DNA from 3 places in the Syntrophobotulus glycolicus DSM 8271 genome. Region 1 is predicted to be linked to each of the others. Evidence: riboswitches for the same ligand, from Rfam matches in the RefSeq annotation. Region 1 holds a riboswitch; each other region holds the start of a gene.
What was found. A riboswitch is a leader RNA that binds a small molecule or an ion and turns the genes downstream of it on or off. The one in region 1 is predicted to bind cyclic di-GMP.
Positions count from the first base shown of each region.

Region 1 (3,278 bases):
TGAGGCGGAGGAAAATGCAAATCCAAACAGGATTTTAGCAGAATTAGACACGATTTTGCTGCTTTATGACAATAAAGATAGACAATCACCTTTGATCTTGCTAACTTAAGGATTACGGAAAAACAGTGAAAACCTTAAACACAACGGACAGGGCCGGAAAGCAGCGCCGTCACCTTTTCGCTTCAGTTTGTTAAAGGGGTTGAATTTTTGTTGAGGATAGAAATAAAAAACGAGTTTCCCTTCATCCTATCTCTTTCTGTTATTCTGGTCGTGTTGATTGGGATGGATGGAAGCGGAACCGGGCGGGTTGTGTTAGGTTTGCCTTTTGTCCTGTTTTTTCCCGGGTATACCTTAATCGCAGCTCTGTTTCCGGCCAGGGGCGATCTCGACGGGATTGAACGGCTTGCCTTGAGCTTTGGTCTGAGTATAGCCGTGGTGCCGCTTCTAGGTGTCATCCTGAACTGCGTCCCGTGGGGAATAGGGCTTTACCCTATCCTGGTGACGCTTTTGGTTTTCACGATCCTGCTGTCCGCTATCGCGATCTGCCGAAGAAAAAAACTTTCTTTGGAAAACCGTTTTGGGCTTTCTTTAAACGTGAAACCAATCAAATGGGGCAGCCTTTCCAGGCTGGACAAAATTCTCGCGGCGGTACTGGCGGCAGTGATTATTTTGGCGATAGGAAGCCTGTATTATACCGCGGCGATACCAGCAGCTGGTGAGAAGTTCACAGAGTTTTATCTTTTGGGTTCGGACGGGAAGGCAGAGGGCTACCCCCGGGTGATGAAAACGGGTGAGACCAAGGAAGTGATCCTGGGAACCGTGAATCACGAAGGCCGCCAGGTCTCCTATACCGTCCAAGTGCGAATGGACGGGGAGGTGAAGAGGCAGCTGGGGCCTTTTCAGGCGGACAATGAGGAAAAAAAGGAAGAGTCCGTCAGCTTCAGGATAAATGAGCCTCATGAAAATCTGAAGGTAGAGTTTTTACTGTTTAAAGATGGGGAGAGCGTTCCCTATCGCTCCTTGCATTTGTGGGTAAACGTTCAGGAGTAGATGACAAATACATATCCAAAAAAATTTTTCCGCGACCCCTCAAAAAGGAAGGGGGGGAGCGTATTAATCATTAAGGGAGTTTCTGCAAGGAAACTGACTGTGAACTGAAAAGGCAAACTTGCCGAAAGGCAAGGACGCAAAGCTACGGGTCTAAAGCCCGGCATTTTCTTGAGAAAAAATGCCGGGCCAGGACCGCCGGGCCGCCGAACGAAAAGCTGATGCTTTCTTTAGATAAAGGAAAGGTTCCGTTTCCGGCGATCCGGAAACGGTTTTTTTTATGCGGAACCTGGGCATTGGCAAATTCGGGCAAGATAATGGAACATTTAGACAAGATAATGGAACTTTTCGACATGACGGGCAGGAACCGGTTTCTTTTTACATAAATACATCTGAGTAAGGGAGGTGACACGTTGGAGAGGCTGACTTCCTTTTCCCTGCTGATCGTATCGTTTCCTGAATCGATCCTGGTGGCGATCCTGGGGTTTCTCATGGTAGGGCTCAAACCTCGGTGGCGCGATTTACTGATGATTGGATTTTTGCAGGCGGCGGTTTCTTATCTCATTCAGCGATCCCCGGTGCCCTTTGGGCTCCACTCCATCCTTGAAACACTCTTATTCATTTTCAATATTCGTCTGGTTACCCGCCTGCCCTGCAGGATAGTGCTGCTGGCGTCTTTACTTGGCCTGATTTTTTACGGCTCAGTTGAAACGATCGCAATACAGCTCATGTTGCATCTCAAAGGGGTTTCCCTGACTGATGTTTGGAATAATAACGCGATGAGAATCTTCTTCTTCCTCCCGCAGGCCCTGGTCATGCTGATCTTTATCGCGGCGTGTAAAATTTTTCATTTCTCTTTGATGGGTTATGCTCAAGAATATAGCCGTTCGGGATATTTATCCAAAAAGGAAATTCAAGACAAGTTAAAGGCAGACATTGTGAACAAACATAATCTTTTTATCTCTGTAGTCGTTCTCCTCCCCTTACTTTTACTGGTCATATTAAACACCGCCTTTGAGGCTGCCATGTTAAACATTTTTCCGGGAGAGCATTTTATTATCTTTAACGGGTTCATGGGAATGTTCATTATTATTTTAACGGTACTCTCCACTGTCGCCGTCAAAAAAATCGGACAAGAGATCGAAAAGGAATACGAGGCGAAAAGAGCGGAGGAAAACTTCAAACAGATCAAACAATTGCTGGACTCTTCCAGAAAGCAGAGACATGATTTCCACCACCAGCTGCAGACGATTTACGGACTGCTGGAAAGCGGCTCCTATGAGAGAGCGCGGGATTACATCAGCAGGGCGTTCGGTGAGATATCCAAAACCGCGGAACTGATAAAAATTGACGATTATAGCATCAGCGCCCTTCTCCACACCAAAATAGGCTTGGCTGAAGCCAGAAAAATCAAAATGGAAATCGCCGTTGAAGGCAGCCTCAAAGATCTCCCGTTAACTCCGCATGAAGCCGGCTCCTTGCTGGGAAACCTGATTGACAACGCGCTTGAGGCCGTAGAAGCTGAAGCCGGTGAAGGCAGGCAGGTAAACGTAAAAATAGCCCGTGAACATGGAGCGTACGTATTCATGGTCAGCAATACAGGGGACCCTATCGTCCCCAGAATCAGAGAAACAATGTTCAAATCTGACTTCACGACAAAAAAAGATCACAGCGGTTTGGGCCTGGCAATTGTCAAAGATATCGTCACCAAACACCGGGGCAACATCGCGATCAGCAGCGACCCTGAAGAAACAGCTTTTACCATTACAATCCCGCTGAAAAAGGAGGCGAAGTTGAATGAATCTAAGTCAAATGGCTGGAGGAGCCGCAAACTACCTGTCTAAAGAACTGGCCCTGGATACCGGCAAAATCGATACGTTGCGTTTCGGCTTAGAAATGATCCTGGCGACGCTCATTAAAGGGGGGATTCTGATCACCCTGGCCTATTTCCTTGGAATACTTCCTGAGGTGATGTTTGCAATGGCCTGCGGGGCGATTTACCGGCTGTTCAGCGGCGGAGCCCACTGCAGCGGATACTGGAGATGCCTTACCCTGGGACTGATCAGTTATCTCACAGCCGGAGAAACAGGATTATATCTGGGAAGCCGTTTATCAGCAGACTTCCTGAGCTATTCCCTGCTGGCCGGATATTTCCTGTCCGTTCTCTGCGTGATCGCCTGGGTGCCGGGGGAAGTACCGTTTAAAAAGATTACAAGCGCTTCTGAAAGAAT
Region 1 is NC_015172.1:828,815-832,092, forward strand. Features, by position in the region: gene SGLY_RS18070 (hypothetical protein) at 1-109, shown strand, start outside; gene SGLY_RS04320 (DUF1616 domain-containing protein) at 208-1,050, shown strand; cyclic di-GMP riboswitch class I at 1,152-1,258, shown strand; gene SGLY_RS04330 (ATP-binding protein) at 1,461-2,891, shown strand; gene SGLY_RS04335 (accessory gene regulator ArgB-like protein) at 2,845-3,278, shown strand, end outside.

Region 2 (3,278 bases), 690 kb from region 1:
ACACGGAAATCCTGTTGTTGGGCGCCCTGGCCTCCGGACTCCTGGCCACACTTTTAATCGTCGGCATTGTCCGGTACACGCGGATCAAGTTCGACAGCGCCCTGGCGCTGGTGATGTCCGTATTTTTCGGGCTGGGCCTGGTGCTTCTGAGCTATGTGCAAAAGATCCCCAACGCCAACCAGGCGGGACTCAAGCGTTTTATCTTCGGCCAGGCATCCACGCTGCTGCAGGGTGATATCATCCTGATGGCGGTTTGCGGAACGGTCCTGCTCGCTCTTGTCGTCCTGTTCTGGAAGGAATTCAAGCTCTTTACCTTTGACGGTGACTTTGCCCAAAGCCTCGGCTTTTCGCCGCAAAGGCTGAACCTGCTGCTGTCGTTTATGATCGTCCTGGCCATCATCATCGGGCTGCAAACGGTGGGTGTTATTCTGATGAGCGCCATGCTGATCGCGCCGGCCGTTGCCGCGCGCCAGTGGACCAATAAGCTGTGGAAGATGGTCCTGCTGGCCGCCGTTTTCGGCGCAGTGTCGGGCGTGGCGGGAACCACGGCCAGCTCCCTGGCCCCCAAGCTGCCCACCGGGCCGGCGATTGTGGTGTGTGTCAGCACGATCGTTGTGATCAGCGTTTTATTTGCCCCGGGAAGGGGCGTCCTGCACAGACTGTATCGGCACAGAAAAAACAAACTTTTATTGCGGATGGAAGGAGGCGCGTTCCATGTCCCCACACCTTGAAATACAGCTCATTGCCGTGATCGTGGCAACGGCTTGCGCGCTCCCCGGTGTGTTTCTGGTGCTGCGCGGGATGTCTATGATGTCCGACTCCATTACCCATACCATCCTGCTCGGCATCGTGCTGGCGTTTTTTATGACACATGACCTGTCCTCACCCTTACTGATCATCGGCGCGGCTTTGATGGGCGTCGCCACCGTTTGGCTGACCGAAATGCTGAGCCGCACCCGGCTTTTGGCAGAGGACGCCGCCATTGGCGTCGTGTTCCCGCTGCTGTTTTCCATCGCGATTATTCTGATCACGCGCTACGCAGGCTCTGTACACTTGGATACCGACTCTGTGCTTCTGGGCGAGCTGGCCTTCGCGCCGTTTGACCGGATGATTGTGGGGGGAGTGGATATCGGTGCCAAAGCCCTTTACATGACGGGCGCTCTGCTGCTCATCAACCTGGCGGCGATTAGCCTGTTCTTTAAGGAGCTGAAGGTGGCGACCTTTGATCCGCTGCTGGCGGCCGTTCTGGGCTTTGCCCCGGCCTTGGTGCATTACGGCCTGATGACGCTGGTTTCGCTTACCGCGGTCGGCGCGTTCCAGGCAGTCGGCTCTATCCTGGTGGTGGCGTTCATGATCGGCCCGCCGGTCACGGCATATTTGCTGACCGACGATTTGAAACGGATGCTCATGCTCAGCGGACTGATCGGCGCCGCCAACGGGGTATTCGGTTACCAGGCAGCCGCTTTCCTGGACGTATCCATCGCCGGCTGCATGGCAGTGGTGACCGGAATCGTCTTCCTGCTGGCGTTCGTCTTTGCCCCGCGCCGCGGACTCGCCAGCTCCCTGCTCGGACGCCGCCGCCGGAAAATAGAATTTGCCAAAATGACACTCCTTCTTTACCTCTGCAACCAGGAGGCCGGCGCAGAGGAAATGAGGAAAGAAAGAATTGACGCGATCCTGGCGCAGTTGCATTGGAGCGAAGGGTTTACCAGGAAAATCATGGTGATTTTGCAAAAAGAAGATTGCCTGGATTTTACAGGGGATGCCGTTAAACTGACTGCCGGCGGGTACTCAGCTTGCAAGAAAAGTTACGAAGCGGGATGAGATTGGTTCTCATTTCTCATTGACAACGGTCAGGATTTTCCGTATCATTATCTCGAAAAATGAAATGAAAAAATAATGATGACGATAAGAGCACACCTTCCGAAAGGATGGGCCGCAAAGTCACGGGTCTAAAGCGATTTGCCAGGATTGCCGGACTGCCGAAACATGGATGAGAGTGAAATGAGCATCTATGCTTCAAAAAGATGCTTGTTTTTTTATTTTTGAAAACATTTCTTCAAATCATCTTTATTTTCATTGCGGGAAGGGGAAAATCTTGTGCGACACTTGAGAAAGCTTTTGAGGACCGCTTTATTCACACTTATGTTAATATTGTTCATGGCAGAGCCGGCCTTTACCTATGCCGCCGGCAATGAATGCCGTTTGGCCGGTCAGGACCGCTACGCGACGGCAGCCGCAATAGCCCGGGAGGGTTGGACACAATCCGACTATGCCCTTTTGGTGAGCGGAGAAAATTTTCCCGATGCTTTGGTTGCGGCGCCCTTAGCAAAACAATATGGGGCGCCGATACTCCTGTCCCAGAAGAAATGCCTGCCTGAAGTGACAAAACAAACATTGAACGATTTAAAGATAAAAAATGTCATCCTGATCGGCGGCCAGGGGGTGCTGTCCGCTCAGCTTCAGGATGAGCTGCAGGATATGGAGATCCGTTCAAGCCGGCTGGCCGGTGAAGACAGATATGAAACAGCCATCGTTGTGGCAGACCAACTTACCGATATTTCGGAGGTCGTGATCGCAACGGGGGAAGATTTTGCCGATGCTCTCTCAATTTCCTCTATTGCCGCCGCTAAACATATGCCGGTTATTCTGGTGCCGAAAAATAACATCGGGAGTGCCACCCAGACCTTTATCCGAAAAAACAAGATCAGGAAAACTTATGTTGTCGGCAGCCCGGATTTGATCAGCGACCGGGTAGCGGAGCAGTTTGCCAAACCGGAACGGGTAACCGGAGCCACGAAATACGACCGGAATATCAATATCATCAAAAGATTTCAAGCCGGGATCAGCGAAGATAATGTGTTTTTAGCAACTGGAAATAACTATGCCGACGCTTTGGCGGGAGCCGGTTATGCCGCAAAAATCAATGCTCCCATTGTCTTAGTCAGCGGCAATATGAGCAGATCGACGAAAAGTTATCTGTCATCAAATCTATCCGATAAAAATGTCTACATTCTGGGCGGGGAAGGAGCGGTCAGTGCATCGATCTTTCATACAGCCGGCAGCCGGGGAGACCAAAGCAATTCCAGACGGGAAACGACAACAGATCTCCTGCGGGAGCTTGGGTCTAATGAAGCAAAGTACGCTCTGGTCTTTGGCTCAACAGACAATAAAATGTATCAAAGCGCCGCTGAAGCGCAAGAGAATATGGTTGAGATCAGGGTCGATGTATGGCAGATAAACACCGAAGGGGAGAAATCTCCCGCAAAGTGTACATT
Region 2 is NC_015172.1:1,514,589-1,517,866, forward strand. Features, by position in the region: gene SGLY_RS07490 (metal ABC transporter permease) at 1-731, shown strand, start outside; gene SGLY_RS07495 (metal ABC transporter permease) at 715-1,824, shown strand; cyclic di-GMP riboswitch class I at 1,904-1,987, shown strand; gene SGLY_RS07500 (cell wall-binding repeat-containing protein) at 2,101-3,278, shown strand, end outside.
Region 2: linked by a shared signal. The riboswitch ahead of SGLY_RS07500 (cell wall-binding repeat-containing protein) and the one ahead of SGLY_RS04330 (ATP-binding protein) in region 1 are both predicted to bind cyclic di-GMP.

Region 3 (3,278 bases), 810 kb from region 1:
AGGCAAGATAGAAAGCACCGTAAAATATGTGAAGGGCAATTTCCTGGAAAACCGACTCTACGTGGATGATGATATCCTAAACAGCAGCTGCCTGGATTGGCTGGAACGTACCGCCAATGCCAAAATCCACGGAACAACCAAGCGCGTTCCTGCGGAAGTCTTTGCCGAAGAACGGGAACACCTGCGTCCACTGGTCGAGTGCGCAGAAACTCATGGCGCCACCCTTTGCAGAACGGTCCGCAAGGACAATACCATTCTTTATGACAGCAACCGATATTCCGTTCCGCTTGGCACTTACAACAGGCAGAAAGAGGTTTGCATTGTGCCTAAGGACGGCATGTTATTCATCCAGACGGTTTTTGGAGAGCCAATCTGCGAGCACCGCCTTTCCAGCGGGAGAGGTCTGCTTATCCAAAGTACAAGCCACCAACGCGATAGGACCAGTTCCCTGGATCAGATGCAAGCTGCACTAGGCGTGCTTCTGCTTGGCAAGGCGGATGATTTCCTCCAGGAGATCCGTACCGAGAAATCCCGGTATGCCAGAGACCAGTTTAAACTGATCCACACACTCTGCGACCAGTATGGTATTGAGGCTGTCCTGGAAGCGGCTGATTTTTGTCATGACAGCAAACTCTACAGTGCCAACTACATAAAAGGCTATCTGGAGCACAGGGTCCCTAAACAGCCCGAACCGCCAGCGCTGCTCCTTCCGGTGAGCAGTGCAAAATACCATGTGACAACGCAAAAGCGCTCCCTTAGCGTCTATGCCAAGGCGGGAGGTGCTAAATAATGCGCCCCATTGACCGGGTAAGTGGACTGCTTTCCGACTTGCGCATGAACCCCATAGATTTTGAAGCACTTTTTGCTGGGAAGAACACCTTGACCCCCGTGGAAAGCGTAGAGCTGTTTTTGCAGGAACAGCAACGGCTTCGGATACAAAAGCAAAATCTGTTGCGCTGCCGCAGAGCCAACTTACCGGCTGAGAAAACCATGGATTCGTTTGACTTTGGATTCCAGCGCAGTGTTTCCAAGGAGCAGATGCTGCGACTGAGCGATATGACTTGGGTTGAGCAAGCGTACAACGTTTGTTTTCTGGGGCCTCCCGGCGTTGGAAAAACACATCTTGCTCTGTCCCTGGCTGTGAAGGGGCTGGACTTGGGCTATGCGGTGGCCTTTGAAACCTTAGACAACCTGATGAAGATTCTCAAGACGGCCGAAATCTCCGGGGCCAGCAAACGGCGGCTCAAATATCTAAGCAAGGCTGCGCTGGTAATTGTTGATGAAGTGGGTTTTATGCCGCTCTCGCCAGCAGAGGCCAATCTGTTCTTTAGCTTTGTATCTTCCATGGCCGAGCGCACTTCGCTGATTATTACATCCAACAAAGGGTTTGACGAGTGGGCCGAGTTCCTTGGCGATGCGACCATTACAACCGCTATCCTAGACCGTCTGATTCACCGCTGCGAGATCCTCAACATGACGGGCAACAGTTACCGCTTAGAGCACCGCAAAAGCATTACCTGAAAAACTCTGCACTTTGTGGCGAAAAACTCTGTATTTTGCTTGACTGCTTACAAATAAAAGAACAGGAACCATTACTAATGGAATAATAATTCGCCAAAAACAAGATATTCGGGCTAAAAAAGCTATGAATCCCCAAATTGACTCATTTTTTATATTTTTATGAAATTATCCTAGGAAAGTCTTTACTATATGAGAATAATATGCTATTTTTGTAATAGGAAAGCGTATTTTTGTTTAAAACTATTATTGACAATGGCAAACCTGCTGAAAAGCAGCGACGCAAAGCTAAAGGGCCTGTAACATGGCAGCCAGCTACCAAAGTTAGTTTTTTTTGTTTTCTCTTTGAAGCTCAATACTGACAATGGCAAACCTGCTGAAAAGCAGCGACGCAAAGCTAAAGGGCCTGTAACATGGCAGCCAGCTACCAAAGATGGAGGTTTCAAAAATGAAAAGATTTTTTCAAAAGTTAACGGTTTTTATATTGATCGCTGCCCTTTCATTAAGTGTTTATCCTCAAAACGTTTTTAGTTTAACAGCTTTCTCTTATTCGTTCGAATCCGGGCAGACTGATGGATGGAGTGGAAGCGCTATTCTTCAGGAGAATGTCGGAAGCTGTACACTACAGACTGACACAGCTAAAGCTTATGAAGGGAAACAATCTCTTAGGATTGAATATTCCGGCTCAACCAAATATGTCATTACCGGCCCTGAGCCAGAAACTATAAATCCTGGAGATCGTATAGAATACTGGATATTTATCCCCAAAAGCTCGAATCTGAATCGCATATATTTTTATTCAATTGATTCTGAGGGAAATCGAGATGAGTCTTGGTTTCATAATGATGAAGGGTTAGTCAGAGGAAAATGGTTTAATTTATCTTATCGGGTTGATCCAGAGGGCAATGCTCCATTTTCCAGCTATGGTTTTGATCTGGAAACAGAACATGGACAATCTGGTTCTCTCTGGATCGACGCTATTAGGATTAAATCGGATGAGGTTAAGACATGCCCAACCGTACCAGGACTACGTAAGGGTGTGAGCTATACAACTTCTCTCAGCACTTTAAAAGAAGGTAATAATACCTTAAATCAATCAAATTTGGATCTAATAAGAAACAGCGGTTTCGATCATATCCGTTTACCCATAAAACTGAACGATCAATCTTTGGAGACGGCACCCTATACGATCAACGAAGACTATTTGGAGTTAGTTGATTTAGCCATTGCACAAGCACTGGCTAAGGACTTAAATGTTATTCTAGATCTCCATAACTATCCAATTTTGACTGAAGGAACAAACAAAAAATTAGACGAGGAACGTTATTTTGCTTTTTGGACACAGCTATCCAACCGTTACAGCCAGTATTCCGATAATTTATATTTTCAAATATTAGACGAACCTGACTGGTATATTGGATCAGAGAAGTTAAATTCAATCCTTCAGAAGTCCTTGTCCATAATCAGGGAAACAAATCCAACAAGAAACCTAATTGTACCGCATACCCGCTGGAGCGGAGTTCGAAGTGTCAATATGCTTGAGCTTCCTGAAAACGACCGCCATCTTATTGTTTCCATACACTTCTATGAGCCTATAGCATTTACCCACCAAGGAACTGATTGGATTTTCGACAGTTTGAAGAGCCAAAAAGGAGTCCCGTGGTCAGGGACCGTTAAAGAAAAGTATGCGATTTCTGATCTATTTGATTTAGTTGCGGATTGGGCTGTAACTAACAATAGGCCGGTTATATTGGACGAAT
Region 3 is NC_015172.1:1,640,966-1,644,243, reverse strand. Features, by position in the region: gene istA (IS21 family transposase) at 1-790, shown strand, start outside; gene istB (IS21-like element helper ATPase IstB) at 790-1,521, shown strand; cyclic di-GMP riboswitch class I at 1,766-1,841, shown strand; cyclic di-GMP riboswitch class I at 1,875-1,950, shown strand; gene SGLY_RS08030 (glycoside hydrolase family 5 protein) at 1,967-3,278, shown strand, end outside.
Region 3: linked by a shared signal. The riboswitch ahead of SGLY_RS08030 (glycoside hydrolase family 5 protein) and the one ahead of SGLY_RS04330 (ATP-binding protein) in region 1 are both predicted to bind cyclic di-GMP.